Regions from separate parts of the Arthrobacter sp. NyZ413 genome, predicted to be linked through region 2. Evidence: riboswitches for the same ligand, from Rfam matches in the RefSeq annotation. Region 2 holds a riboswitch; the other holds the start of a gene.
What was found. A riboswitch is a leader RNA that binds a small molecule or an ion and turns the genes downstream of it on or off. The one in region 2 is predicted to bind glycine.
Positions count from the first base shown of each region.

Region 1: it holds a riboswitch for glycine, as region 2 does, so the genes downstream of both, gcvP (aminomethyl-transferring glycine dehydrogenase) here and lipA (lipoyl synthase) in region 2, are expected to answer to the same signal.

Region 1 covers NZ_CP155434.1:902,431-916,965, forward strand. Annotated here, with positions in the region: gene ABCW42_RS04410 (hypothetical protein) at 1-230, shown strand, start outside; gene ABCW42_RS04415 (hypothetical protein) at 283-798, opposite strand; gene ABCW42_RS04420 (sigma-70 family RNA polymerase sigma factor) at 1,069-1,887, shown strand; gene ABCW42_RS04425 (PEP/pyruvate-binding domain-containing protein) at 1,897-4,710, opposite strand; gene ABCW42_RS04430 (MFS transporter) at 4,846-6,390, opposite strand; gene ABCW42_RS04435 (TetR/AcrR family transcriptional regulator) at 6,459-7,007, shown strand; glycine riboswitch at 7,148-7,245, shown strand; gene gcvP (aminomethyl-transferring glycine dehydrogenase) at 7,436-10,288, shown strand; gene gcvT (glycine cleavage system aminomethyltransferase GcvT) at 10,300-11,442, shown strand; gene gcvH (glycine cleavage system protein GcvH) at 11,576-11,959, shown strand; gene glyA (serine hydroxymethyltransferase) at 11,956-13,275, shown strand; gene ABCW42_RS04460 (L-serine ammonia-lyase) at 13,467-14,535, shown strand, end outside.
Region 2 covers NZ_CP155434.1:3,884,539-3,899,073, reverse strand. Annotated here, with positions in the region: gene ABCW42_RS18200 (anti-sigma factor family protein) at 1-503, shown strand, start outside; gene ABCW42_RS18195 (methylenetetrahydrofolate reductase) at 576-1,451, opposite strand; gene lipA (lipoyl synthase) at 1,448-2,473, opposite strand; glycine riboswitch at 2,523-2,627, opposite strand; glycine riboswitch at 2,629-2,726, opposite strand; gene ABCW42_RS18185 (MFS transporter) at 2,806-4,011, opposite strand; gene ABCW42_RS18180 (aldo/keto reductase) at 4,151-5,134, opposite strand; gene ABCW42_RS18175 (helix-turn-helix transcriptional regulator) at 5,278-6,165, shown strand; gene trmB (tRNA (guanosine(46)-N7)-methyltransferase TrmB) at 6,191-7,126, opposite strand; gene ABCW42_RS18165 (hypothetical protein) at 7,217-8,116, opposite strand; gene ABCW42_RS18160 (MFS transporter) at 8,333-9,514, shown strand; gene ABCW42_RS18155 (Lrp/AsnC family transcriptional regulator) at 9,562-10,533, shown strand; gene ABCW42_RS18150 (SDR family NAD(P)-dependent oxidoreductase) at 10,723-11,490, shown strand; gene ABCW42_RS18145 (amino acid permease) at 11,539-13,188, shown strand; gene ABCW42_RS18140 (cache domain-containing protein) at 13,294-13,977, opposite strand; gene ABCW42_RS18135 (FadR/GntR family transcriptional regulator) at 13,995-14,535, opposite strand, start outside.

The DNA of each region.
Region 1 (14,535 bases), 1.5 Mb from region 2:
GCACGAGTCACGTGTATAAGCAGACGGGTGATTTCCAGGTGTCGGTCTCGACGACGTTTCGTGGCACGTATTCGGTGAATGATGGCCCGGATTTGCCGATCCCGGGCACGGGGGAGTTCGCGTCCCCGGCGCAGACTGTGAGCGTGTGGCGCTCGGTCACGCGCAACTATGCCGATAACTGCCTCCAGAACCCCCAGGGCGAAGGCTGCCCAGGCGTGCCCTCAAAATAGGACCCACGAACCACCACGCCAAGCCGAAACCCAAAGACCCCGCCAACCAGCCCTAACCCAGCCCCAAGAACTCTTCGAGGAGCGGCAACGAGCAATCCCGCGTCGCAGCCAAGGCACGTTCGATGTTTGCGCTCCCCGCCAAGAACATTACGTCGTCCTCGGTCGAGGGGTCGTGCGGCGGGACGGCCACTGCCACACCGTCACCGGTAATCGCCCCTTTAGGCAACGGTTCGCCGGTCCTTTGTTGGCCCACGGTCAACGCTTCGATGTTGGCGGCGGCCGTAACCTCAACACGCTTGACCAGTTCGACCAAGGCTTCATGGTGCTGCCGGAGCAGGTCTTCCCAGAGGCCGGACGATGCCGCCGAGATGATCATCGGAAGTGTGGAGCTTGCGGGGAGCCTCCATTCGACGGCTACGGCCGAAGATTCGATGTTCCGGGCAAGGGTATCGAACCGAAGGTTTTCTAGGACGCTCTCAACGTCGGCGGCCGTAAACTTCAGCCACTGCCAATTGCCGGTCCGCACATGCAGCAACTGCGATTCGAGCCGGAACAACAACAGTTCCAACTGTTTCCGCTCTCGCCACAGCGTTGCCGATAACTCGTCCGCCCCCACGGTTCCCCAATCCCCGGTTGGACCTCCGAAAATGATTCCGCGGCCCGTTTTTCGATCTTTTGCTTGAGCGTACACGGATTGTTAGCTACCAAGTGGTATGTTCACTCAATACACGTCTGTTACAGGCAACTTTTGGCAAGCTGAACGGTCTCTGCAGCTTGCAGCGAAGGCCCTGGAAACAGGATATGCACTCAATAATCAGGTCTCATGGGGGGACTAAATTTGAATCGCGAAGAACGCAACGAGCTGGTGCTGCAGCACTTGCCGCTCGTTGGCTACTTGGTGTCCGAGCTTTGCGCGCGGGCGTCACATTTGTCACGCGACGATTTCGCGTCGGTAGGTTCCGTGGCGCTCATTACGTCGGCTGATTCCTTCGACCCGGATCTCGGAGTCCCCTTCGGCGCCTTCGCGCGTCGCCGGATCGTCGGAGCCTTCGCGGACGAGATGCGTTCGAGCGACTGGGCCACGCGTTCAGCCCGCAAGCGCATCAAGGAAACCATGTCCGTCCAGGAAACGCTCGCCGGCGTCTTGGGCCGTACGCCCACGGTGTCCGAGACGGCGTCGGCGCTGGGCGTCGAGCGCAGTGTCGTGGAAGCCGCCTTGGCGGACGCCGCACGCACGCTCACTCCGCTCGACGACGTCGTGGTTGATACCGTCGCCGCGGAAACCGTCTCGCCGGAGCACTCTGTCCTTGCCGACGAGCGCATCAAGTACCTCCGCGCCGCAGTCGCAGCCCTGCCCGAGAAGATGCGCTACGTCGTCGAACAAATCTACTTCGACGGCCGGACCGTCAAGGAACTCGCGGAAGAGCTCGGTTCCACCCACGCCGCGGTGTCCCAGCAACGCGCCGAGGGCATCCGACTCATGCGTGACGGACTCGCCATGCACTACGCGGACGATCCCGGGCAGGGCTTCGAGCCGCAATCCCGCATCACAGCCCGACGCCGGCATGACTACCTCTCGACACTCGCCACCGCGACGTTGGGCGGCATCACGCGCGGATTCGCGGCCCATGATCCAGCCCTTAACCGGGCGGTCTAGAAAAGATACTTACCGGCGCCTCAGGCGACGGACGACGGCGACACCGCCGGCGGCGAGCGCGGCCCCCATCGCGATCCCGACGGCGGTCCTGGCCTTCGATGGTCGGGCCGACGGCGCTTCCGGAAGCTCCTGCGCGTCGGTCTTGAGCGTGACGGTGCCTGCGTCGCCGTCGACCCGGATCAGCTGTCCGCTTTCGATGCGGCTTGTTGCGACGGCGGTGCCCAAGACGGCCGGAATGCCGTATTCGCGAGCGACGATCGAACTGTGGCTCAGCGGCCCGCCGACGTCGGTGACCACAGCGGAAGCCATGGCGAACAGCGATGTCCAGGCCGGCGTCGTCATGCGCGCCACAAGGACGTCGCCGGGTTCCATCCGGTCGAAGTCGGCCGGTCCGCCGAGGACCCGGGCGGGGGCCGTAACCCGGCCGCCACTCGCGCCGACGCCTGTGATCGTGTCTCCCGACTGCTCGCGCGAGTTCGCGGGCATCATGCTGCCGAATGCCCGGTTCGCCCACGTGATCTCGGGCAATAGCTGGGGCGGGTTTGCCTTGCGTTGTCCCCGCCACGCCATTTTTCGTTGCTCCACGGCGTCGGTGAGAGAGTCGGTGACAGAGCCGGTGAGAGAGCCGGCGAGGGAACCAGCGGGGGAAGTGCCTGCAGCGGTGACTTCCTGGGTGCGAAGCCAGAAGACGTCGTCGGGCGCCGCGATCACTCCGGCCTCTGTCAGCCGCCTGCCCAATTCCAGCAGCATGCGGCGAAGGAGCGGCCATGCGAGGCCGATGTCGGCAAGGGCGTCTTCCCGGACCGGGACGGTGGCTTGGGCCCAGCCTAAAAGGCGGTCGAAGGCGGCGCGGCGGGCGGGATCGAGCCTGCGCCGCACGATGCGTGTCTGTTCCTCGCGCCGGTTCTTCGCTTTTTCCTGCCGTTCGTGCGGATTGTTCCCTTGGCCGCGCAGGTAGAACTTCAAGGTACTGAGCAGGGGAGAGGGGTCGTCTGCCGGGACGGGGTTGAGGAAGTCCAGGTTGAAGACGGCGTGGCCGTAGCGGTCGAGGTGGGTGCGGAATTTTGCGGACCATTCCTGCCACAGTTCAGGATCCGCGCCGGGAAGCCCGACGTCGGATCCCTCGCCAGTGTGCGTGAGCGCTCGGGCGATGGCCTGGATCGGAGCCGAAGTGATCGCGCCGGCAAGTCCGGGGTGTTTCCTGGTCCACGTCGCGAGGTCGTATAGCGATTTTTCGGCGCGGATCGGCTCGCTGTCGAATCCCAGGAGGAAGGTCAGGGCAGGCGGGTCCCCGGCACGGCGCACGAAGGTTTCGTAGTACCGCCCGAAGACGATCTCGCTTGTCGCCGCGAGCGGAATGACGGACTGCACCGCTGTGTAGTAGACGGTACCGCCGTCGAGTAGTTGCGAGACGCCGTCGAACAGTTCAGCGTTCGAGAGCTCACTGAGTTGCTTCGCTGACCAGTCCTGGACGAGTTTCGCGTAGAGGGGGTGGGAATATTCCCGCCATCCTTGGACGCCCATGTGTGCCTTGCCGCGGGCGAGGGAAACCATGGCGCCGGGGAACTTGGCCATGACCCGCCACATGCCGGAGTTCCGATAGTAGTAATAGGCGTAGCCGTTGATGGTGGGCAGCGCCACGTCGCCTTCCCGAACGGCGTTGCCCTTGAAGGCCTCCCCGAGGAGTTTGGTGATCGACTTCGAGACCGAGCCGTCAATCATGTCGGCGAACAGGGTGGAGAGCGGGTCCGGCAATTGTTCGACGATACTGGCCCGGAAATACAGCCCATCCGGGTAGGGCACGGTCCAGTCCGTGGGGGCATCGCCGGTGGGTTCGGGCAGGGCCGTGATCGGCCGGGATTGGACAACGTGGACATGTCCCGAGGCCAAAGCCCATTCGATGTCCTGGGGAGCCCCGAAATGGTCTTCGATCTCTTTGCCCAATGCGGTTAGTTGGGTAAGTTGTTCGTCGTCGAGGGCGGCGCGCCGGCGTTGCGCATCCGGAACAGGACGTTCGGCCGTGCCGCCGGGAGTGCTGTCCGGCGCGCCGGTGGCATAGACGGTCATCACGTCCTTGTCGGCGATGAACCTCGATTTCGCCTTCGCCGACGACTTGTCCACTACGTAGTCGTCAGTGCTGACAGCGCCGCTGACCACGGATTCCCCGAGCCCCCACGCGGCGCTCACTATGATTTCCTCGCGGCGCCCGGTGCGCGGATTGGCCGTGAACATGACACCGGAAACCTCGGACTCGACCATCACCTGGATCACCACGGCGAGGCTCAACCCCTCTGTATCTATTGCCCGGCGCGCCCTGTAATCCATGGCCCGCGCTGTCCATAGGGAGGCCCAACAATCCTTGATGGCGTCTTCGAGGCCGGCGGGGCGGATATTCAGGTAGGTATCCTGCTGGCCCGCGAAACTTGCGTCGGCCAGGTCTTCGGCCGTGGCAGATGACCGCACGGCGAAGGTTGCCTCGGGGCCGGCGCCCAGGCTGAGCAGCGCTGTATTGATCTCTTGCGAGATCCCTTCAGGAACGACGCCGGAACGGAACAGGGCGCGGATCTCCCGTTCGGCGTCGTCGGAGGATCCTCCCCCGGCCAGTTCCGCGACGCGGGCCGTCAACCCGTTGGAATCCAGGAACGCCCTGTAGGCGTTCGTGAGGATGACGAAGCCCGGCGGGACGGGGAACCCGGCGCGGGCCAGCTCGCCCAGGTTCGCACCCTTGCCGCCCGCGCTGGCGACGTCTCCGCCGTCGATCTCCTCAAACCGTTGCGTGAAAACCATCGCCGATGCTCCCTCGATCCAGTTTCCTGTGCTCATGTGGGCCGGTGCCGCCTCACACGCTACGCCGGGCATCTCCTGAGCGAAAGGCGCCAGCCGATTGACTTCGTCGCGGAGCTGGCGAAGCCCTTCGCCATGAGCCTGCCGGCGATTGTCCAGCCGGCAATTGAGCGGCTACTTCGCCGCCGGTATCCGGCGGAGTACGACGGCGGCGAGGACCGCCGCTCCTGCCATCAGTACCAGCCCGATCGCCGCGGTGATGTGCACGCCGGATTCAAAGGCGGAACGCGCCGCGGCGGTCAGGGCTTCGGCCATCGGCTGGGGGAGCGTCGCGGCGGTATCCATTGCTCCGGCAAGCGTTTCGCGGGAACGTTCGGCCGGGTGTCCGGACAGGCCTGCAGGCAGCAGGAGGTGCTGCTGGTAGGACGCTGTGAGGATCGAGCCAAGAACCGCCGTCCCGAGGAGGGACCCCAGTTCGTAGCCGGTCTCGGAGATCGCTGAGGCCGCACCGGCCTTGTCCGCGGGCACGGCGCCGAGAATGAGGTCGTTGGAAATGGTCTCGGACGAGCCGACTCCCACCGCGAGCAGCAAGAGCGCGGTCAATAGGTATCCGGGTCCTTGGCCATGGTTCCCCGCGGCCGCCACGAGGTAGCCCACCGCGTTCAGGGTCAGGCCGGCGGCGACTACCAGTCCCGGCCGGATCTTCTTGACCACGGGGACCACCACGAGTCCGGCGAGGATCGTCGCGAGCAGCGCGGGGACCATCGCGATTCCGGCTTCCATGGGAGTCTGTCCTTCCACGAGCTGCAAGTGTTGCGCGAAGAAGTATATGAAGCCCGTCATGGAGAACAAGGACAAGATGTTGGCCGTAATCGCCGTGCTGAAGACCTTGTTCCTGAAGAGCCGCACGTCCAACATGGGCGAAACCAGGGAGCGCTGCCGGCGGACAAAGACGACTCCCATGGCCAGGCCGAACACGATGAACGCCGCAGGGCCGGGACCGAAACCGTGCACGGCGGCTTCCTTGATGCCGTAGACAACGGGCGCCATGGCCAGGATGGACAAAGCGACGCTTGGGACATCGGCCTTGCCTGGATTGCTGTCCTTGGATTCGGGGATGAGGAACGGGCCAAAGGCAAGCAAAGGCAGCAGGAGTGGCACGGCCACGAGGAACACTGCTCCCCACCAAAAGTGCTCAACGAGCCAGCCACCGAAGATCGGGCCGAGTGCCGCCCCACCCGAGAAGCCGGCAGCCCAAATCGCGACAGCAAGCCGACGCCGGTTGGGATCCGGGAAGATGTTGCGGATCAGGGACAGCGTTGACGGCATGAGCATGGCACCGAAAATGCCCAATCCCGCACGGCCGGCAATGAGCCATTCGGGAGATGGCGCGAACGCCGAGGCCGCAGAGACGGCGGCGAAGCCCGTGCTGCCGATCAATAGCAGTCGACGGCGGCCAATCCGGTCGCCGAGGTTCCCCATGGAGACCAGCAATGCGGCCAGCACGAGCGCGTACGAGTCCACGATCCACAGCAACTGGACGCCCCCGACGTCGAGCTTCCTGGCGATTTCCGGCAAGGCGAAGGTCAGTGCGGTGTTGTCCACCGCGACCAGCAGTACGGGAAACATCAAGAGGGCCAGGGCCGCCCAATCGCGCCACGGCGCAGTGTTGGACGCGGAGGGAATGCGGGGGAGCTGGGTTGTGGACGGGCTGAACATGGAAATAACTGTACCGTCCGGACGGTATAGTTTCAATCGACCTCGGGACCTAGGGAAAGATGGACACCATGCCTCGAAAACCTGTTGCGCGGGCCGCTGTCCTGGACGCCTATGAAGCCTTGTTGATCGACGTGGGGGAGCGGGCGGCAACGCTGGACGCCGTTGCCAAGCAAGCGGGGGTGTCCAAAGGGGGCCTCCTTTACCATTTCCCTAACAAGGAAGCGCTGATCGCGGCCCTCCTGGAGCGCATGGATACCTTGGCCGCGAAGGACCTCGCGGAAATGAAGGCCGCGCCCGAAGGGCCCGCGGCTTTCTTCATCAAATCGTCCCTGTGGGCGAACTCTCCCTTGGACAGGGTTTTTGTGGCCGCTGCCCGGCTTGTGGAAGTCGCCCACGAGGAAACACGTAGGCGCTTTGCCGGGATCCAGCAGCAGTGGCTCGACCTGCTCGCCGAAGAAGTAGGACCGGAGATGGCGCGTGCCGTTCGGTATATGGGCGATGGGCTGTATTTCAACGCGATGCTGGAAGGCGGGGCCGCCGGCGGAGAAAGCAAGGCCGACGAGAGGAGCGCCGACGTCGCAGCGCTGCTTGCCGCCGTCGAACGCCTTCGCAACTGAACACCTGCGCAGCTGAAACAGCCGGCGCCCTACCCAATTGGCGACCCCATTTGCGGAGCGGCCCCGGACATAGGAGAATTGTCCCTTGTGAGAGCTGTCACCGGCTCGCGCAATCTGACTCACACAACTGAATACGCCTTTGAACTGCGGCGGGAGAGTCCTGCAAGCAAGTGATGCAGGCGCCGTAGGAGCAAACCCTCCCCAGGAATCTCTCAGGCCAATGCACCGCCGCGGCAAGGCAACTCTGGAAAGCAGCAAGCCGTCCCGTGGTCCCGGAACTTCCCGGAACCACGAACAGGATGTGCCGTGCTCACCGACGGTGCAAGCGGGCAATAAAGCCTGCGGAAACTCTCAGGTCCAATACAGAGCGGGGAGGAACCCTGATAGCTGTGGCGTACTTTGCGCCGCCTTAGTAATGGAGTTCCTTCGTGACGGTTAGTTCCACCTCCGCAACGTTTGTTGACCGGCATATCGGCGCCCGCCGCCAGGCCGATATTGACATCATGCTCAAGGCTGTCGGTTATGACAGCGTCGATTCGCTCGTTGATACCGCGGTTCCCAATGACATCCGCCAGGACGTCGCACTGACTCTCCAGAACGCGTTGAGCGAGGTTGAGGTCCTCGCCGAACTGCGCAAGCTGGCGTCCAAGAACAAGACCGCGGTCCAGATGATCGGGCAGGGCTACTACGACACCGTGACGCCCGCGGTGATCCGGCGGAACATTCTTGAGTCCCCGGCCTGGTACACCGCTTACACGCCGTACCAGCCGGAGATTTCCCAGGGCCGCCTCGAAGCCCTGCTGAACTTCCAGACGATGGTCCAGGACCTGGTTGGCCTGCCGATCGCGAACGCGTCCCTGCTGGATGAAGCCACCGCCGTTGCCGAGGCCGTGCTCATGATGCGCCGGGCCAACAAGAACAAGACGGCCCACGATGGCAAGACTGTCCTTGACGCTGATTGCTTGCCGCAGACCATCGCGATAGTGAAGGGCCGTGCCGAGGCGCTGGGCTTCGAGGTCGAGATCGCTGACCTTTCGGCCGGGCTTCCCGACGGCGACATCAACGGTATCGTGCTGCAGCAGCCTGGTGTTTCGGGCAGGGTGTTCGACCATTCTGCCGTGATCGCGGCCGCGAAGGAGCGCGGTGCCCTGGTCACGGTTGCCGCTGACCTTCTCGCGCTGACGTTGATCACGCCTCCGGGCGAGCAGGGCGCGGACATCGCTGTCGGCTCCACCCAGCGTTTTGGCGTGCCGCTGTTCTTCGGTGGCCCGCACGCGGCCTACATGGCCGTGCAGAAGGGCTTGGAGCGGTCGATGCCGGGCCGCCTGGTGGGCGTGTCCAAGGACGACGCCGGAACTCCCGCCTACCGCCTCGCGCTCCAGACCCGCGAGCAGCACATCCGCCGCGAGAAGGCCACCTCGAACATCTGCACCGCGCAGGCGCTGCTGGCGATCGTGTCCTCGATGTACGCCGTCTACCACGGCCCCGACGGGCTGAAGGCAATCGCCGAAACCGCCCACAAGCACGCCCGCACCCTGGCGGCGTCGCTGGCGGCGGCCGGCCTTGAGGTCCTGCACGGCAGCTTCTTCGACACCGTCACCGTCCGCGTCCCCGGCAAGGCGGCCGACGTCGTCGCCGCCGCGGAAGCCAAGGGAATCAACCTGCGCGGCATCGACGCCGACACGGTCGGCATCTCGGTAGACGAGACGACGACGGCGGCAGTACTCGCCGACGTCGCAGCCGTCTTCGGTGCCACGCTCGCCGAATCGGGCGAAGGTTTCTCCCTGGATTCGGCCGTCGGACGTACCTCGGATTACTTGCAGCACCCGGTGTTCAACACCCACCGTTCCGAAACCCAGTTGCTGCGCTACATCCGCAAGCTCTCGGACCGCGACCTCGCGCTGGACCGCACCATGATCCCGCTGGGCTCGTGCACCATGAAGCTGAACGCCACCGCGGAGATGGAAGCCATTTCCTGGCCGGAGTTCGCCTCGATCCACCCCTTCGCTCCGGATTCGCAGACCGTGGGCTGGCGCGAACTGATCGCTGACTTGGAAGCCGACCTGACCACGATCACCGGGTACGACCAGGTCTCGATCCAGCCCAACGCCGGTTCGCAGGGCGAGCTGGCCGGCCTGCTGGCGATCCGCGGCTACCATTTGTCCCGGGGCGATGAGCAGCGCAATGTCTGCCTGATTCCGGCCTCTGCCCACGGCACGAACGCGGCGTCGGCGGTGCTGGCCGGCATGAAGGTGGTCGTCGTGGCCACGGCAGCCGATGGCACGATCGACCACACGGACCTGCAGGCCAAGATAGAGGCCAACAAGGAAGCCTTGTCCTGCATCATGATCACCTACCCGTCCACGCACGGTGTCTACGACGCCGACGTGCGGGAAATCTGCGACTCGGTCCACGCGGCCGGCGGACAGGTGTATGTTGACGGCGCGAACCTGAACGCCCTCGTGGGCCTGGCGCAGCCGGGCAAGTTCGGCGGGGACGTTTCGCACCTGAACCTGCACAAGACCTTCTGCATCCCGCACGGCGGCGGCGGACCCGGCGTGGGCCCGGTCGCGGCCAAGGCCCACCTGGCACCGTTCATGCCCGGCGACGCGAACAAGGCAGCACACGAGGACGGGCACGGCGTGGCCATCTCGGCCTCCCGCTTCGGTTCAGCCGGTGTGCTGCCGATCTCCTGGGCCTACGTGAAGCTCATGGGCGGGGAAGGCCTGACCGAGGCCACCAAGTCGGCGCTGCTGGCTGCGAACTATGTCGCGTCCCGCCTGAACGAGCACTTCCCGGTCCTGTACACGGGCGAGGGCGGCCTCGTGGCCCACGAGTGCATCCTGGACTTGCGCGAACTCACCGCCCGGACCGGGGTCACCGCGGAGGACGTGGCCAAGCGCCTCATCGACTTCGGTTTCCACGCCCCGACCCTCGCGTTCCCGGTCGCCGGCACCCTGATGGTGGAACCGACCGAGTCCGAGGACCTGGGCGAGATCGACCGCTTCATCGAGGCCATGATCACCATCCGCAAGGAAATCGAGCAGGTCGCCAACGGTGACTTCACCGTGGAGGAGTCCCCGCTGCGCCACGCACCCCACACGGCTGCCGCCGTCGTGAGCTCCTCCTGGGACCGTGCGTACCCGCGCGAGCAGGCCGCGTTCCCGGTCCACCACCTCGCCCAGGACAAGTACTTCCCGCCCGTCGGCCGCATCGACGGCGCGGCCGGGGACCGGAACCTGGTCTGCTCCTGCCCGCCGCTTTCCGAGTTTGAAAACTAAAGGATCCCGATATGTCTGAGAACTACACCGCGCTCTATGAAGAGCACAAGAAGCTCGGCGCTTCCTTCACCGATTTCGGTGGCTGGCAGATGCCCTTGAAGTACTCCTCGGAACTGGCCGAGCACCACGCCGTGCGCAACGCTGCCGGCCTGTTCGACCTCTCCCACATGGGCGAAGTCTGGGTGACCGGCCCTGCCGCCGCAGCCTTCCTGGACTACGCGCTCGTGGGCAAGATCTCCGCGATGGCCGTGGGCAAGGCCAAGTACTCGCTGATCTGCCAAGAAGACGGCGGCATCATCGATGACCTGATCACGTACCGCCGCCCGTCCCCGGAGGAAGGCAGCGATAGGTTCCTCGTGGTCCCGAACGCGGGCAACGCCAAAGTGGTCGCCGCGGCCCTGGCCGAGCGTGCCGCCGGTTTCGACGTCGTCGTGGAGGACGCCTCCGCGGCAACCTCGCTGATCGCCGTGCAGGGCCCCAAAGCCGAGGCGATCCTGCTCCGCTTGGTCCCGGCCGCGCAGCACGAGCTCGTGACCGGGCTGAGGTACTACGCCGCGGTCGAGGTGCCCTTCCTCTTCGGCGGGTCCACCACCGAGCTCCTGCTCGCCCGCACCGGGTACACCGGCGAGGACGGCTTCGAGATCTTCGTTGACAACGACTCCGCCGCAGCCCTGTGGGAAGCCATCACGGCCGTGGCCGAAGACGGCGAACTCATCCCGGCGGGCCTGGCCTGCCGCGACTCGCTGCGCCTGGAAGCCGGCATGCCGCTCTACGGCAACGAACTCTCCCGCGAAGGCAACCCCTTCGCCGCGGGTCTCGGCCCGGTGGTTTCGCTCGCCAAGGAAAGCGATTTCGTGGGCCGCGCCGCCCTGGAAACCCTGAAAGCCGAAGGCGCCGGAACTAGCACGGGCCGCAAGCTCGTTGGCCTCAAGGGCCTCGGCCGCCGCGCCGGCCGCAGCCACTACCCGGTGCTGAAGGACGGCGTCGTCGTCGGCGAGGTGACCTCCGGCCAGCCGAGCCCGACGCTCGGTTACCCGGTCGCGTTGGCGTATGTCGACGTCGAACACTCCGAACCTGGCACCGCCCTGGACATCGACCTGCGCGGAAAGGCCGAACCCTTCGAAGTCGTCGCCCTGCCCTTCTACAAGCGCTAAGCAGCTGCGCTAAGCAACAGAGCACCCACTGGAGTTTGTGTACAGGTCACACCCCTTAAGAACGCTTTCAGGGGGCATGATCTGTACACAAACTCCATCAGACCAAAGAGTTTCAAACGTAAAGGAAAAGCGCATGGCAAAAGTTGCACCTGAACTGCAGTACTCCGACGAACACGAGTGGGTCTCCCGCGAAGACGGGAACCTCGTGTCCATCGGCATCTCGGCCATCGCCACCGATGCCCTGGGCGACATCGTGTACGTCGACTTGCCCGAGGTAGGCGCCGCCGTCACCGCAGGGGAAACCTGTGGCGAAGTCGAATCCACCAAGTCCGTCTCGGACCTGTACTCCCCGGTCACCGGCGAAGTCACCGAAGTGAACTCCGCCGTCGTCGACGACCCCGCCCTCATCAACAACGACCCCTACGGCGCTGGCTGGCTGTTCAAGGTCGCCGCTGAGTCGGACGGCCCGCTGCTCTCCGCGGAGGAATACGCTTCCAAGAACGGTGGCGAACTGTGAGCGCCGCAACGGGAACCGCGTTCGAGCAGGTCGTCTCGCCGTCGCTGGACGCGCAGATCTCCGAGCTGGACCCGGAGATCGCGGCAAAGATCGACGACGAACTCGGCCGCCAGCGCGGCGGACTGGAAATGATCGCCTCCGAGAACCACACTGCCGTGGCTGTCATGCAGGCGCAGGGTTCCGTCCTGACCAACAAGTACGCCGAAGGCTACCCGGGCAAGCGCTACTACGGCGGCTGCGAGCACGTTGACGTGATCGAGCAGCTGGCCATCGACCGCGTCAAGGCCTTGTTCGGTGCGGAGTATGCGAACGTCCAGCCCCACTCGGGCGCCCAGGCGAACGCTTCCGTGATGCACGCGCTCATCAAGCCCGGCGACACGATCATGGGCCTGAACCTCGCGCACGGCGGGCACTTGACGCACGGCATGCGGATCAACTTCTCCGGCAAGCTCTACAACGTGGTCCCGTACGGGGTCCGCGAGGACAGCCACACCGTGGACATGGCCGAGGTTGAAGCCCTTGCCCTGGAGCACAAGCCCGCGCTGATCGTTGCCGGCTGGTCCGCGTACTCCCGCCAGCTGGACTTCGCCGAGTTCCGCCGCATCGCGGACCTCGTGGGCGCCTACCTGATGGTGGACATGGCCCACTTCGCCGGCTTGGTTGCCGCGGGGCTGCACCCCTCGCCGGTCCCGCACGCGCACGTGACCACCTCCACGACGCACAAGACCCTCGCGGGTCCGCGCGGCGGCATCATCCTGTCCAACGACGCCGAGATCGCCAAGAAGATCAACTCCGCCGTGTTCCCGGGACAGCAGGGCGGCCCGCTCGAGCACGTGATCGCCGGGAAGGCCGTGGCCTTCAAGATCGCGGCTTCGGAAGAGTTCAAGGAGCGCCAGCAGCGCGTCCTCGCCGGCGCCCGGATCCTGGCTGAGCGCCTGGTCCAGGACGACGTCGTGGCCAAGGGGATCTCGGTTGTTTCGGGCGGTACCGACGTGCACCTGGTGCTCGTGGACCTGCGCAACTGCGAGCTTGACGGGCAGCAGGCCGAAGACCGCCTCGCCGCGATCGACATCACCGTCAACCGCAACGCCGTGCCGTTCGACCCGCGCCCGCCGATGGTCACCTCCGGCCTGCGGATCGGCACGCCGGCCCTGGCGACGCGCGGCTTCAGCGAAGCCGCGTTCCGCGAAGTCGCCGACATCATCGCCGAGGCGTTGATCGCCGACGCCGGTGCCGACCTTTCCGGTCTGCGTCACCGCGTGGAGGCCCTCGCCGCCGCGCACCCGCTCTACCCGGGCGTAGCAAACCTGGGCTGATCTTGGTGGCCCGTTGGGGCCGACATCCTCCGCGTGCTCGGTCGCGAAGACGCCCGCTGGGCGGACGTGACGCTCTCTTGGACGCACGCTTCCGGATGTTGGCCCCAACGGGGCCATCCCGGCGGACCGTTTGCCCGGGCCCGGATCCTCGGGTCCCCGCCGTATCCGAATTAAATTAGTTAGGAACCACCATGGCTGTTGGCGTCTTCGATCTTTTCTCTATTGGGATTGGTCCTTCGAGTTCGCATACCGTGGGGCCGATGCGGGCTGCTGCCGTGTTCGCGGGCGAGCTGAAGGATTCCGGTGCCTTGGAGCGCGTGGCATCGCTGCGGGTGGACCTTTATGGTTCGCTTGCCGCCACCGGGCGTGGCCACGGGACCATGACGGCGGTCCTGCTGGGACTTGAGGGCTACCACCCGGAGCTGATCCTTCCGGATGAAGTTGAAGCGCGGCTTGCGGCAATCGCCGAAACCGGCACGCTGAACTTGGCGAGCGCTGGTGCTTCCGGTGCCGGCAAGCAGCTTCAGTACGGGGAATCGGACATGGTCCTGCACCCGCTCACCGTCCTTCCCCGGCACACCAATGGGATGAAGGTCTCCGTGTCCGACGCCGATGGCGAGGTCCTGCACGAAGCCACCTTCTTCTCCGTGGGTGGCGGCTTCATCGTGCGTGAGGGCGAAGAGGAAAGCGCCCGGAAGGAACTGGAGGAGTCGAAGAAGGAACTTCCCCTGCCGTTCCGCACCGCTGCTGAAATGCTGGGGCGTTGCGCGTCCAAGGGGCTCAGCATTTCGGACATCATGCTCATCAACGAGCGTGCTTCGCGGAGCGATGAGGAAATCCGCGAAGGGCTCCTGCACATCTGGTCTGTCATGGAAGGATGCGTCGAGGTCAGCCTCAAGCGCGAAGGCGTGCTGCCCGGCGGACTGAAGGTCCGCCGTCGGGCCCCCGACTGGCACGAGCGGCTCCTGAAGGAAGACAAGGACCGGGACCCGAAGTACTGGCAGGAATGGGTCAACCTCATCGCGCTGGCCGTGAACGAGGAAAACGCCTCCGGGGGACGGGTTGTCACCGCACCCACGAACGGGGCCGCCGGAATCATTCCGGCCGTCCTCTATTACGCCTTGCACTACGCTCCTGGGATGGACAACGCCTCGCAACAAGACCGCGACGACGTGGTGGTGAAGTTCCTCCTCGCTGCGGGGGCGATCGGGGTCCTCTACAAGGAGCAAGCGTCCATTTCCGGCGCTGAGGTCGGGTGCC
Region 2 (14,535 bases):
CCGTCGAACCTGGCGTTACCCCGGAGGCCCGCTCACTTTCCGGGGCTTCCAGCGAAACGCTCGCGCAGCCGATCCTCCTGAAGATCGCAGCGCGGCGCCGGAAATCACGACGCCGGTGGGCGGCTGTGGTGTCCGCGGTGGCCGCCGCGTGCCTCGGCTTGGGAGTCCTGGCCGGCCCGCTGCTGAGCCAGCCGCCCAAGCCGGACGCGAGCTATTCCGTCCAGACGGGCAACGGCCTGCAACTCACGGTCGGGCTCGTGAAGAAGGCATGGGGCACCGAGCTGGACCTGGAAGGCCGGAGCATGCCGTTGCAAGGCACCTTGTACCTCTGGGTCAAGGGCCGCGACGGCAAGGAGGAACTGGCGTGCGGCTGGACGGCGACCGCCAGCGGACACATCAAGGTGACGGGCGCGACGCCGGTCCAGCTCGCCGCGATCTCGGGCGTGGAGCTCCGGGACGACAACCAAAAAACGGTCGCGGTGATTTCGGTCCCGGGGAGCTGATTTCCGTCCCGGGGAGCTAGGGGGTCCCCGGGACGGTTTGGGGTCGAAACCGGATCCGGGTGCGGTGCTTAGCTAGGCCGTCGCGCGGTCGTCGGCGTCAGGCGCAATGCTCCACGACGGCACTGTGCTCCACGATGGCGCTGTGCTCCACGATGGCGTTGTGCTCCACGATGGCCTGTCCAGCCGGTTGAAGCTGTACAGGTGGATGCCCGAAATGCTGCCCGGCCGGGCCGCTAGCTCGGAGACAAACGGTTCCGGCGAGTACTTGTCGCCGCTCAGGAGGCGCTTGGCCAAAGCTCCCTTGCTGCTGAGGAACTTCAGGGACGTACCCACACCGATTTGGGTGGCCAGGCTGAGGAGCTTGGTACGGGGAACGGCGCCGGCCACCCCGGCCCACACGGGAAGCTCGACGCCTTCCCGACGCAGGAGCGAGACGTAGTCGAGGACTTTCGGAACGGAGAAGCACATCTGGGTGACCACGTGCGTGGCGAGGTGCTGCTTAGCGAGCACGGCGTCAAGCAGGTCCAGCCCGGTCACGGATGGGTGCCCTTCGGGATAACCTGCAATGCCTGCCGTAATCCGTCCGCCTGAGAGTTCCGCGATGTCCTCAAGCATCGGCAGGCAGGAGCCATAGGGACCTGCGTTCCGGGATCCGTCGCCGCCGATGGCGAAGACTTCCGTGATGCCCGCGGACTCGCAGTCCCGCAGGATTCCCGAGAGTTGGGCCCGGTCCTGCAGCCCATGGGCCGTGAGATGCGGCAGGACGGTGTATCCGAGGAGGCTCAGCTCCACGGCAACTTGCATGGTCCGGGCGATGCCGTGGTGGGGCAGGCAGGTGACCGTCAGCGGCATCGAGGGGGGAACCGACGCCCGGACCTTCTCGACAATGCCGTCGGAGGGAATGATCTCGATCCGGCTGGGAATCATGGTGTGTTCCTGGGTGGTCATGCCGAAGCTCCGTGGTTGAGGAGGGTGCGGGCTTCCTGGCGGGTGGTGCCGGAGTCCTGGATGCCGTCGGCGATGTGGGCAAGATGCGCGGGGATGTCGCGGCCTTTTTTGCGCATGGCGGTGGCCCAGAGGCGTCCGGCGCGGTAGGAGGAGCGCACGAGGGGGCCGGACATGACGCCGAGGAAGCCCAGTTCTTCGGCTTCGGTGGCGAGCTCGACGAATTCCTGGGGTTTGACCCAGCGGTCCACGGGCAGGTGGCGTTCGGAGGGGCGCAGGTACTGGGTGATGGTGATCAGGTCGCAGCCGGCCGCGTGCAGGTCCGCGAGGGCTTCGGAGATCTCGGCCCGGGTTTCGCCCATGCCCAGGATGAGGTTGGACTTGGTGACCATGCCCAGGTTGCGGCCCTGGGTGATGACGTCCAGGGAGCGGTCGTACCGGAACGCGGGGCGGATGCGTTTGAAGATCCGGGGCACGGTTTCGACGTTGTGCGCGAATACTTCGGGGGCGGAGTCGCAGATCGCGGCGATGTGCTCGGGGTTGCCGGAGAAGTCGGGGATGAGCAGTTCCACGCCGGTGCCGGGGTTCAGTTCGTGGATTTTGCGCACGGTTTCGGCGTAGAGCCAGACGCCTTCGTCTGCCAGGTCGTCGCGGGCGACGCCGGTGACGGTGGCGTAGCGCAGGTTCATGGCCTGGACGGAGCGGGCGACCTTGGTGGGTTCGAAGCGGTCCAGGGGGGAGGGTTTGCCGGTGTCGATCTGGCAGAAGTCGCAGCGGCGGGTGCATTCGGAGCCGCCGATCAGGAAGGTTGCTTCCTTGTCTTCCCAGCATTCGAAGATGTTCGGGCAGCCGGCTTCCTCGCACACGGTGTGCAGGCCTTCTTTTTTCACCAGGTTCTTCAGGCCCACGAATTCCGGGCCCATCTGGACCTTGGCCTTGATCCACTCGGGCTTGCGTTCAACCGGGACGGCCTTGTTGCGCTGCTCGACACGCAGCAACTTACGGCCTTCAGGTGCCAAGGTCATGAGGAACTCCACAATTCAGGTGGCACGGGCGCGCCACGATGATCCGGTTCCTCCCCGCTCTGTATTGGACCTGAGAGTTTCCGCGTCGGTTGCCGAAGCAACGGGCGCTTGCACCGTCGGTGAGTCCGGTTTCCCGGGCTGCTTTCCAGAGTTGCCTTGCCGCGGCGGTACAGGGGCCTGAGAGATTCCTGGGGAGGATTTGCTCCTACGGCGCCCGCTGAATGTACCGGCAGGACTCTCCCGCCGCAGATCATAAGCGTGTGCCACCTTTCGGTGGCACATCTCACATGGTATCCGGTGCCCGCAATAGCCGCAAAGGACGGCCCATTCGCTCAGTCGACCGCCACGAGGGGACCGCGACGGCCAAACGCCCAGACTGTAAGGGCAAACAGGCTCAACACGACGCCGGCGAGTGCCACCGCGGTCCAGCCGCCCACGTTCCAGAGGAGTGCCGCCCCCGCGGATCCGATCGCTCCGCCGATGAAGTTGGCAGTGACGTAAACGGTGTTGATACGGCTGCGCGCCTCGTGCGAGATCGAAAGCAGGCGCGTCTGGTTGAGCACGCTCTGCCCCTGGATCGCGACATCCAGGGCGAACACCACCACAATCACGAGGACCACCGAGGTTCCGGCAAACGCCGCGAGCACGAACGAGGCGAGTGCCAGCCCCCACGCGATGCCGGTGGCGGGCAAGGACCAGCCGCGGTCGTGCAGGCGACCCGCGCGCTGCACCGTCACGGCACCGGCGATGCCTGCCAGGCCGAACAGCCCGATCACTTCCACAGGGAAGTGGAACGGCGGACCCGCCAGCAGGAACGTGAGCGCAGTCCAGAACAGCGTAAACGCGGCGAACCCGGCCGAGGACAACGCAAGCGTCCAGCGTACTGCGCGTTCCTTGAGGACCACCGCGCCTACCGACTTCAACAGTTGCGGGTAGGAAAGGCGGGCTTTCGGGGCGAGCGGCGGAAGTGCCCGCCACGTCAGGAGAGCGAGGATCACGACGCCGACTGCCGCCGTCGCGTACACCGCCCGCCAACCGCCGACGGCGGCGATCAGGCCGCTGATGGTGCGCGAGGCAAGGATGCCGGTGAGGATGCCCGCGACGACGGTCCCCACCACGCGCCCGCGACGGGCGTTGTCAGCGAGGTCGCCAGCGAGCGGCGTGAGGATCTGCCCCGCGACGGTCGAGATTCCCAAGAGCGTCACGGCAACCAACAGGAACGCCATCGACGGCGCGACGGCACACAACGCGAGGGCACCGACCGAGGCAAGCATCATGCCCGCAACCAGTTTCCGCCGGTCAACCACATCCCCGAGCGGAACGATGAGCAGGATCCCCGCGGCGTAACCGAGTTGGGTAGCGGTGACGAGCCAGGCCGCAGCCGCTCCCGAGGCGTGGAGATCGGCCGCGATCGAGTCGAGGAGCGGCTGGGACCAGTACAAATTCCCGACGGCGGCGCCCCCGGCCACGGCGAACAGCAGCGTGAGGCCTGTGGTCATGGTCGGACGCTTCGAAGCCGTGGTGAGTGGGGAGGTCATGCGGTGTTCCGTTTCTTCTTGTCCTGCGACGCAGTTCTTGTCCCGCGACGCGGAGAATGCCTTTCGCGCCCGGAATTCCTAGCGCGCCAGTCGATTTGCGCATCGCAAAACCTCCTCCGCGTCGCAGGGGGGCGAAGCCCTACGCCCACTTCCCGGTCAGGACCTCCGCGCGGTCCGTTGCCGGCGCAGGAGCGGGGGAGAGCGCTGAGATTTCCGCGCGGAGTTCCGGCGTCATATCGACGTCGAGTGCGGCAAGGGACCCTTCCAGCTGCTCAAGGTTCCGTGCTCCGATGATCGGTGCAGTGACGCCCGGGTGGGCCATCGCCCAGGCGACGGCGAGGGCGGCAGGTGAGGTGCCGGCGTCGTCCGCGAAAGAAGCGAACCGATCGGCGGTGGCGTGGTCGCTCTCTTGTCCATAGCGGTCCGCGTAGCGGGCATTCTCCACGAGTCGTCCGCCTCCGGGCTGCTGGCCGCCGCGGTACTTGCCGGTGAGGAGGCCGCCGCCGAGCGGGCTGTAGGTGATGACACCAAGGTTCTCGGCCCGGGCAAGGGGAAGGATCTCCACTTCGGCCTGCCGCTTGACGAGGTTGTACATGGGCTCGATGAGCTCGAACCGCGCCAGGCTTTCGCGCGCGGAGATGCCGAGCGCCGTCGCGATCTGCCAGGCGGCCCAGTTGCTCACTGCGGGGTGGAGGATCTTCCCGTCGCGCTGAAGGTCGTCGAGGGCGCGGAGCGTTGTCTCGATCGGGGTGTTCTCGTCGAAGGCGTGGACGAAGTAGAAGTCGATCCGGTCCGTGTCCAAGCGGGTTAGGCTCGCTTCGACGGCCTGGATGATGTGCCGGCGGGAGAGGCCTTGGGCGTTCACGTCGCCGCTGGTCGGGAAGAAGACTTTCGAGGTAATAACGACGTCGTCCCGTTCCTTGGCGATGAGCCCGCCGAGGATTTCCTCGGACGCTCCGCCCCCGTAGACGTTGGCGGAGTCGAAGAAGTTGATGCCGCGTTCGCGGACTTGGCGGTACATCGCCGCTGAGGTTTCCTGATCGGCTTCCGAGCCGAACGACATCGTGCCGAAGCACAGCGGCGAGACGTGGATGCCGGTTGATCCAACGGTCCTGAAGTTCATGGTGTTCCTTTCTGGATCTCCTGCGGGAAGCTGGGGCGTCAGTATCCATGCAACCGCGGTTCGCGCCGATCAGCGAGTGCCCTGACGTTACTGGTTCTGGCAGTACCTCCCACCCTGTTCCGGCCCTGTGTAGCGTTGAGCGCATGGACAATCGGATGGAGGTGCGCGAGTTCCTTTCGTCGCGCCGCGCGAAGATCACGCCGGAACAAGCAGGACTCACGGTTTTTGGCGGGAACCGCCGGGTGCCCGGGCTTCGGCGCGAAGAGGCCGCGATGCTGGCCGGAGTGAGCGTTGACTACTACACACGGCTCGAACGCGGAAACCTCGCCGGAGTGTCCGAAGGCGTGCTTGAGGCGCTCGCCAGGGGACTTCAACTCGACGACGCCGAACGGGACCACCTTTTCGATCTCGCCCGCGCGGCCAACGCCTCCACCCTGGCCAGGCAAAGCAAGCCCCAGAAGCAACGCATCCGCCCCAGCGTGCAGTTCATGCTCGACGGCATCACCACGATTCCGGCGTTCATCAGGAACGGCAGGATGGACCTGTTGGCAGCGAACCGGCTCGGCTACGCCCTCTATTCGCCCATGTACACCGATCCCGTCCGTCCTGCCAACCACTCGCGGTTCATCTTCCTCAATCCCCTGGCACGAGAGTTCTATACGGACTGGAACCTGGCTGCGAACAACAATGTGGCGATCCTCCGCACCGAATCGGGCCGCAACCCGTACGACAAAGGCTTGGCCGACCTCGTCGGTGAGCTGTCCATGCGCAGCGAAGAGTTCCGCGTCCGCTGGGCCGCCCACAATGTGCGCCGCCACTTCTCCGGGAACAAGCAATTCCACCACCCGGTGGTAGGCGAGATTGAACTCATGTTCGAGGCGATGACCCTTGCCGAGGACCCCGGGCTGACCTTGACCGTCTATCCCGCCGAGCCCGGTTCAGCCGCCGAGGAATCCTTGCGGCTGCTCGCGAGCTGGGCCGCGACAGAGCGCATAGAGGAACTCGCGCTGAGCAAAGCGCCCCAGCGCTAGGCGTTCCGGGCTGGCGCCGGGTACCTCAGATCTTGCGGTAGCTGAGGTCGAAGATCATCCGCCCGGCCTCGTGGGCCTTGTTTTCGAAGCTCGTCCGGATGCGGCCATCGAATCGCGGCGCCCAGCCGCCAACGTGGTCCACGCCTTCGTTCGGGCCCGTGTGTTCGGTGCTGACGGGTGCGCGGCCTTCCTTGACGGGTGCTCCGCCCACCATGGATTCGACGCCGGATTGCCACACTTGGGTCAATGGGCTCTCTTCTCCAGCCCGCTCGCCTTGGTGCAGGTTTTCAAACTCGGTGGAACCAGCGAGGACCTCGCGGACATGCACGGCATAGTTGGACCAGTCCGTAGCGATCCGCCACAGCCCGCCCTTCTTGAGCGAGCGCGCCGCGAGCTCAGCGAATGCGGGCTGGATGAGGCGGCGCTTGTGGTGCCGGGACTTGTGCCAAGGATCGGGGAAGAAGACCCACAGTTCGCTTACCGATCCTTCCGGCAGCATGGTGGCGAGGACCTCGGGTGCGTTGGCTTCCACAACGCGGACATTCGTCAATCCGCGGCTATGGATCTTGATCATCGTATTGGCCAGGCCGGGCGTGTAAACCTCCACGGCGAGGAAATCCTTGTCCGGATTCTGCTCCGCGGCGTGGCATACGGCCTCACCCAGTCCCGAGCCGATTTCGACGATGAGGGGAGCTTCGCGCCCGAACTCGGCTCCGGCGTCGAACACGTAATCCGGGTGCACGGACGTGTTGGCGACGTGCCGCGGAACCTGGATGGCCCAGCGGTCCGAGTGCTCATCCCACGCGGCCTGGCGGCGTCCCTGGAGACGGGTCCCGCGGCGGACAAAGCTGACCGGCCGGCCACCGTAGGTGCCGAAGGAGGCCTGGGTGCCGGGAGTTATGGGGCGCGAAGACTGCGTTGTTTCAGGGGGAGTCTCAGGGGATTCTGGGGTTTCACTCATCCCTTCCAGAATACCGTTGGAGCGGCCATGGCCCGGTTGGAGCCTTGCCGTATGTGGATAAGCCGTGAAACAACTTGCGGGCAAAGATCGTCACGGAACACCACACGGGTCTTTCGTGCCGCCGCTGAGCCAAGAGGCGCTCGCGGGAACGTAACGTGGGCAGATCGACCCGCCCAGGTAGACGTGCTGCCAAGAGGTCCTGGCCAGCTCGGCCGTGACCTGGAAGGGCGCACCGTGGTCATCGATCTTCTGAACGGCGGTCTTGCCTGATTCCAGGACTGAGAGCTCGAGGTCGACGGAACAAAGGGACTTCCTGGTGTCGATCTGGACGACCATCACTTGTTGCTGATCCTTCGCCAAGAGAATGGTGTTGTCGAGGAAATAGGGCCTTTCCGTGGAAGCGCCGGCCGGAGAGTACATGGCCGAAGGGTCAGGATCATCGATGTGGAGAGAGACCAGTAACGACGCCTCAAGGAAAGCGGGAGGCGACTCGAACAAGGTGCCGGAGTATGGCGGCTGAGTACATTTGGATACCGGTTTGAGGTCTAGGATCCGGACCGCTTCACTGCGGTTGCCGGACAGGGTCAGTTGCACGTACATGATGCCGGGACTCACGCCGCCCTTCGATTCCAGCCAGGCATGCTGCGCCTCCGGAGCCATGGCGTTCAGCTGGTCCAAGTCTTGGCTCGTGAACATTGCAGTGGCCGGGAAGGCATAGGAGCGGCCGCCCACGTCCGAGATCTTCACCAGGTCCACACGGACTGGATCGCCCGTTTCCGTGAGGTTGTTCAGGACAGTTCCGAAGAGCGGCACCAGCATGTTGGTGATGGCGATACCCAAGGCAGCCACCACCACGCCGCCTAGCCACACTATGGGCCTGGCCCAGAGTGGTTTGGGCTTTTTGGTGGGCCCCGATGTTGTGTCGGATGTGGCCTTGGCCGGCCTCGACCCAACCTTGACCCGCCCCGCCGGTTTCCTGCTGGCTTTCATCGCGCCTCCTGCGAATGAACAGCCTGCCGCCATTTCCTAGCATCATGGTGCGCCGCGGCAAGCGGGATGGAAAGAGGAAACCATAAAGCGGGGAGCGTTCGTGGAACTGTCCGCAGCGGCTGCCAGAATGAAGGTGTGACCCCCGGTTCAAGCGCCCCCAGAAACAGCAAGCCGCAAACCCGCGACCTCCCGTCCGGCGCGCGTACGCGGCAGGAAATTCCCGCAACACGTGCGGGGCTCGTCTTCCTGGGGATCTGCTTGGTGCTCATCGGACTCAACTTGCGCACGGTGTTTTCGAGCTTTTCGGCGGTCCTCCCGGAGGTGACCGCCGACGTCGGCCTCCCGGGCTGGGCGGTGGTGGTCCTCACCACCGTTCCGGTCACTTTGCTCGGCGTTTTCGCCCCGCTTGCGCCGGTCCTCGCCCGCCGTTTCGGGGCGGAGCGGGTGTTGCTGGGTGCCATGGCGGTGCTGGCCGCGGGCCTCCTGTTGCGTCCGGCGGAACTCGGCGCGGCCGGGCACTTGCCCGCGCTCCTGATCGGAACGGCGGCTTGCGGGGCGGCTATTGCCTTGTGCAATGTGTTGTTGCCGGGAGTGGTCAAGCGCGATTTCCCGCATCGCCTCGGCCTCATGGGCGGCCTGTACACGACGGCGATCTGCGCCTCCGCCGCTCTTGGCGCCGGGTTCACCTACCCGATTTTCACGGCGACCCGGCAGTGGACCTCGGCGCTGTGGTTCTGGGCGGTGCCCGCCGTCGTCGTCCTTTTGCTGTTCCTGCCGCTCGCGGTGCGCCAGCACCCCGTCCGCCGCCACGCCGACAGCGGGGGCGCGAACGTTTGGCGGTCCGCCGTCGCGTGGCAAGTGACCATCTTCATGGTGCTCCAAGCCATGATGTCCTTCAGCGTTTTCGCCTGGTTGGCGCCGATCCTGCGCGATCGGGGGATCGACGGCGGTACGGCCGGCTTGATCGTCTCGGTGTCGATCGTGCTCCAGATGCTTGGCTCCTTCCTGGCTCCGGGGCTGGCCGCCCGTTTCAAGGACCAGCGCGCGATCAACACTGTGGTGGCGCTCATGACGGGAGGCGGCTTCGCCCTCAGCATCTTCGGCCCCACGCAGCTCGTCTGGATCTGGACCGGGCTGTTGGGACTCGGCCAAGGGAGCCTCACCGCCGTTGCGCTGACCATGATCATGCTGCGTACCCGGGATTCCCACACGGCCGCGCACCTTTCCGGAATGATGCAGGGTGTGGGCTACGGACTGGGGTCCACCGGGACCTTGATGGTTGGCCAGTTGCACCAAGCCACGGGTGGTTTCGCTGCCGCGGGCCTGTTGTTCCTGGTGGTTGGATCATTGGCCGCGTTCTTCGGTTTCCGGGCCGGCCGGGACCGCTATGTGGGTTAGCGAGCCCTGACAACGCCTTTGGCGCGCGAGGCGGCATAATCGGGTACATGGTCATGCTGGCACCCACGCGCGAACTGGACGGGCTCGACAGGCGGATTGTCGGCGCCCTCCAGGTCAACGGCCGTGCCTCGTGGCGCCGGATCGCCGAGGTTTTGGGGGAGCCGTTCAGCACCGTGACCCGGCGGGGATTGGCTCTGTTGGAGTCGAACATTGTCCGCGTGGCCGGGCTGGTCTCGCTCGGTCCCACCCACCTCGTCGAGGTGCAGTGTGAGCCTTTGCGCCTGGCAGGCATCGCTGAGCAGCTCGCCGAAGACGCGGACGCTTCCTTCGTCTACGCCCTGACCGGTCCCACCCGGCTGTTGTTCGAAGTCCAGGCCCGCCCGGGGCGCCTTTCCAGCCTGGTGCTCGAGGAAGTTCCAGCGCTCGACGGCGTGGTGCAGGTGAGTGCCTCGCCCGTCATGGAGTACTTCCGCACTGTGGCCGAGTGGCACCCCGGTCCGGTTACCGCCGCTGAGACAGCCGCGCTCCAGGAAGTGCCGCCGCCGCTTTCGCGGCCAGTCGCAAGCGCAATGCTCGACGACGTCGATTCCCACCTCGTGCGGCTCCTCGTTGCAGACGGCCGCGTTCCGGTCGCCGAACTGGGGGACGCGGTGGGGCTTTCCGCGCCAGCCGTCCGCAGGCGACTCAATGCCCTCCTTGAGGAAGGCAGCTTGAGCGTGCGGGCGATCGTGGACCCCGTGGACATCGGGCTGCCGATCGAAGCCGTGGTCTGGGTCCGCACCGCGCCGAGCGATGCCGCGGACGTAGGTCGCTTGCTGGCCGAAGCTCCGGGGGTCCGCTATGCCGTGATGGCGATGGGCGAATTCCAGCTCATGGCCAACGTGACGCTCGCGAGCCTGAATGAGCTCCGTGATTTCCTCACATCCTCGCCTTGGGCGGCCCGTGCCCAAGCAGTCCGCAGTTCGCTCGTGGTCCGGGCGTACAAGCGCGGCGGCGTCCGCATGCCCGTCCGAGACTGAGTTTCCTCCCCCTTTCGCTTTCCTTCGTGTGATGTGTGGCGCTGTTGTGAGGTCTACGAAAAAAAGATTTAAAACTAAATTCTATTGTCTCAACTGCTGATGGCACTTACAGTTGATGAAGCCGCCATCTGAGTGACCAGGATCACTCCGATGGCGTTTTCCCAGCGTTAAGACCTCCGGAGGTTGATAGTGAATACCTTGTCGCTCACTGGCCAAGTGGCCCTCGTCACGGGCGCCGGCCATGGAATCGGCCGTGCCAGCGCCCTCGCCCTCGCCGAGGCCGGCGCGCTCGTGGTCGCGTCCGACGTCGACTTCGCACGCGCCACCGAGACCGAACAGCTCATCAAGGACGCCGGCTACGAAGGCGTGGCAGCAACCGCCGATGTGACCGACGAAAAGGCGATGATCGCCGTCGTCGACGACGTTGTCCGCAAGTTCGGCCGGCTCGACGTCGTCCACGCCAACGCGGGCGTGCTCATGGCCGGAACGGCTCTGACACAAACCCTCGATGAGTGGGACAAGACGTTCACCGTCAACGTCCGCGGCACGTTCCTCACCGTCCGCGCCGTCCTTCCGCAGATGATCAAGCAGAAATCCGGCGCGATCGTCATCACCGCGTCCGTGTCCGGGCTCATCGGCGAGCCGGACCTTGTGGCCTACAACACTTCCAAGGGCGCCCTGGTGAACCTCACCCGCCAGTTGGCCGTGGAGTACGCGGAGCACGGAATCCGCGTGAACGGCGTCTGCCCGGGCTGGATCGAAACGGGATTCAACGATCCCGTCCTGGGCCACTTGGACACTGCCGAACTGGATCAGCTGGTCGACCGCCAGGTCCCCTTGGGCCGGCAAGGCACGGCCGAAGACATCGCCCCCGCGGTCGTATTCCTCGCCTCGGACGGAGCACGGTACATCACCGGCCAGTTGCTTCCGATCGACGGCGGCCTGACGTCAATGTAGCCGTCCGGCTTTCCCCCAACCTCCCGGCTCACCCCAAGGACAATTGCCATGTCTGTCACGCAAACCCAAAATTCCGACGACGAAGTCCTCGCCCATCTTGGTTACAAGCCCGAACTGAAGCGGTCTTGGTCCGGCTTTTCGAATTTCGCCATCTCCTTCTCCGTCATCTCGATCCTCAGCGGACCGTTCATCAGCTTCTTCATCGGATGGAACAACGGCGGTCCCATGGCCATCGCCTGGGGCTGGCCCGTGGTGTCCGCGCTCATCCTCGTGGTGGGCCTGTGCATGGGCGAACTGGTTTCGGCCATGCCCACCTCCGGCGGCATGTATTACTGGGCGGCGAAGCTCGGCAGCCTGCGTTCCAGCTACTTCACCGGCTGGCTGGACTTCCTCGGACTGCTCGCGATCGTCGCCGCAGTCGCCTACGGGTGCGCCACGTTCATCGACCTGACGCTGTCCTCGTTCAACGGTGACTGGGCGGCCGGGTACTCGCTGACCCGCGTCTTCCTGATCTTCGTCGGCGTGCTTGTGGTCGTCACCATCCTGTCGATCTTCTCCAGCCACCTGCTGGCCATCTTCAACAACATCTCGGTGTGGTGGCACGTCGTCGGCACGGTCGCGATCATCGCGATCATCGCTTTCCTGCCGCAGCACCACGCGAGCATCGCCGACGTCTTTACCCAGCGGGTCAACAACACCGGCATGTTCAGCGGCAGCACCGACGGCCTGGGCTTCATCTTCGTCATCCTGCCCCTCGCGGTGATCCTGCCGCAGTTCACCGTGACCGGCTATGACGCCTCGTGCCACATGTCCGAAGAAACCAAGGGTGCCGCCAACTCGGCCGCCAAGGGCATCTGGCAGGCCATCCTCTACTCGGCCATCGGAGGCTGGATCCTGCTGCTCGCCATCCTGTTCGCCGTGCAGGATCCGGCAGCCGTGACGGCGAGCGGCGGCAACGTGGTCACGGTCTTGAACCAGGCCCTCAGCGGCCCGTGGGTCAGCGCGGTCCTGGTGATTTCCACCGTCGGGCAGTGCTTCTGCGCCATGGCCTGCATGACCTCCACCACCCGCATGCTTTTCGCCTTCAGCCGCGACGGCGCAGTTCCCGGCGCACGGTTCTGGACCCGCCTCAACAAGAAGGGCGTGCCCCTCTACAGCGTCGCCCTCGTCGCGGTACTCGCCATCATCCTGACCCTCCCCGCGCTCGTGGAAGTAGACATCAACGGAGCTCCCGTCCCGGTAGCGTTCAACGCGGTGGTGTCCATCGGCGTCGTGGGCCTGTACCTGGCGTTCGCAATCCCGATCTACCAGCGGCTCAGCGCCGGTTCGGCCTTCAAGCGCGGCACCTGGAACCTCGGCCGGCACTACAAGTGGCTGAGCCTCGTCGCGGTCATCGAGATCGGCGTGACCACGGTCATCGCGATCATGCCGACCTCCTTGGGCGGGATCCCGTTCACCCCCGACTTCGACTGGAAATACTTCAACTACACGCCCCTTGTGGTCGGCGGCACCCTGCTGGTCCTGTGGATGGCCTGGCAGCTCCGGGTCAAGAACACCTACACCGGCCCCCGCTCCACCGTGGACCTGCCCGACGGACTCACCACAGCCGAAGAACTCGAAATCGAATTCGAACAGCACCACCCCGGCCACGAGCACCACCAGGGCCACGGAAACAAAGACCGGATCGATATTTCCTAGCTCGATAAGTCAACTGCCGGCGTCAGCCCGGAGCAGCCACATGGCCGCTCCGGGCTGACGGTCGTTCCGGCGTCGTTTCCCCTGGTGACTCAGCCCGCCATGCCGTTAGCCGGCGACGATGAGGTGCCAGGGGGAAGCCGCGAGTTCCGCGACCGGGACAGGAACCGAGCCCGGGTGTTCCTCCGGCCGCTCGAAGCGCGTGCCCGGGGCGAACCGGGCGCTGTTGGAGGCTACAACTTTGCCCGTTTCGGTAATGAGGGCGATTGGCTCGTCCCTCCGCCCAAGGTTCCGGAGAAAGACGCGCTCGATGAAGTCCATGGTCAAGTCGGCCCCGGCGATCGCGACTGTCCGGGATTCGATGACTACCGGCCTCGACGCCGTGACGATCTTCGTGTTGGCGCCGCCGAAGTCCAAGTAAGGGCCGATCAGCTCGGGGCGTCCGGAGGCCAGAGGGCGCTCGAACCAGGTCATTTCCGTGTAGTCGTAGTAGTTGACGGAGGCTGGGTTGAGGTTGTGCGGCACGAAGACCAGTTGCCCGTCGATCAGGCTCCACCACTGATGCCAGGTGTCGGCGTCGTCGAGCAGGCCCGGAATGACGGAGACTCCTGCGCTCTCCACGAGGCCGGCTTGGTCCCCGACGATGCGCGCCACCTCAGGTTTTAGCGCCTCAAGCATGTTCCGCGACGTTCCGGAGGGCGCGATGATCCCGGTGGTTTTCTCCGCCAGCACCCTGAGGTCGGCGAATACCCTGTCCAGCCGCTGGCCGAGGAACGCAGCCGTGGCCTTCATAACGGATTCCGGTGCGCTCATTGCGGGTCGGCCAAGTCCGAGGTGAGCAAATCCAGGTGTTGGTCGATGATCAGTGCACCTTCCCGTTCGAAGTGGGCGATCGCAGAGTCTTCGGCTGCCGCCGCGTCTCCCTGCTCGATCATGGCGAGCATGTCCTCATGGCCCTGCACGGCGTTTGAGTGCTCGAGGCGCCATGCTTCACCCCAGGTCAACGGGGACAGTTCGGCGTGCACCTGGATCAGGAGTGAGGTCAGGCGCCGCGATTGCGCTGCCACGCCGACTCCGATGTGGAGGCGGGCATCGGCCTGCCGCAGCATGTGCGGTTCCGAACTCGAAGCGAACCGTTGGGCGAGGCTTCGAAGCCGCCGGACGTCCAGTTCATCCGAGCGCCTCGATGCGAGCCGGGCCGTGGATCCTGCGGTTGAAGCGGCGAGGTCTATGAGGTCGCGAAGGTCGCTGCTCTTGTAGTTGCGCAATTCGCGGGCAATGTCCGTCTCCCGCACGGCAAGCATGCCGGTGACGTAGCTTCCTCCGCCCCGGCCGCGGCGGGTTTCGAGG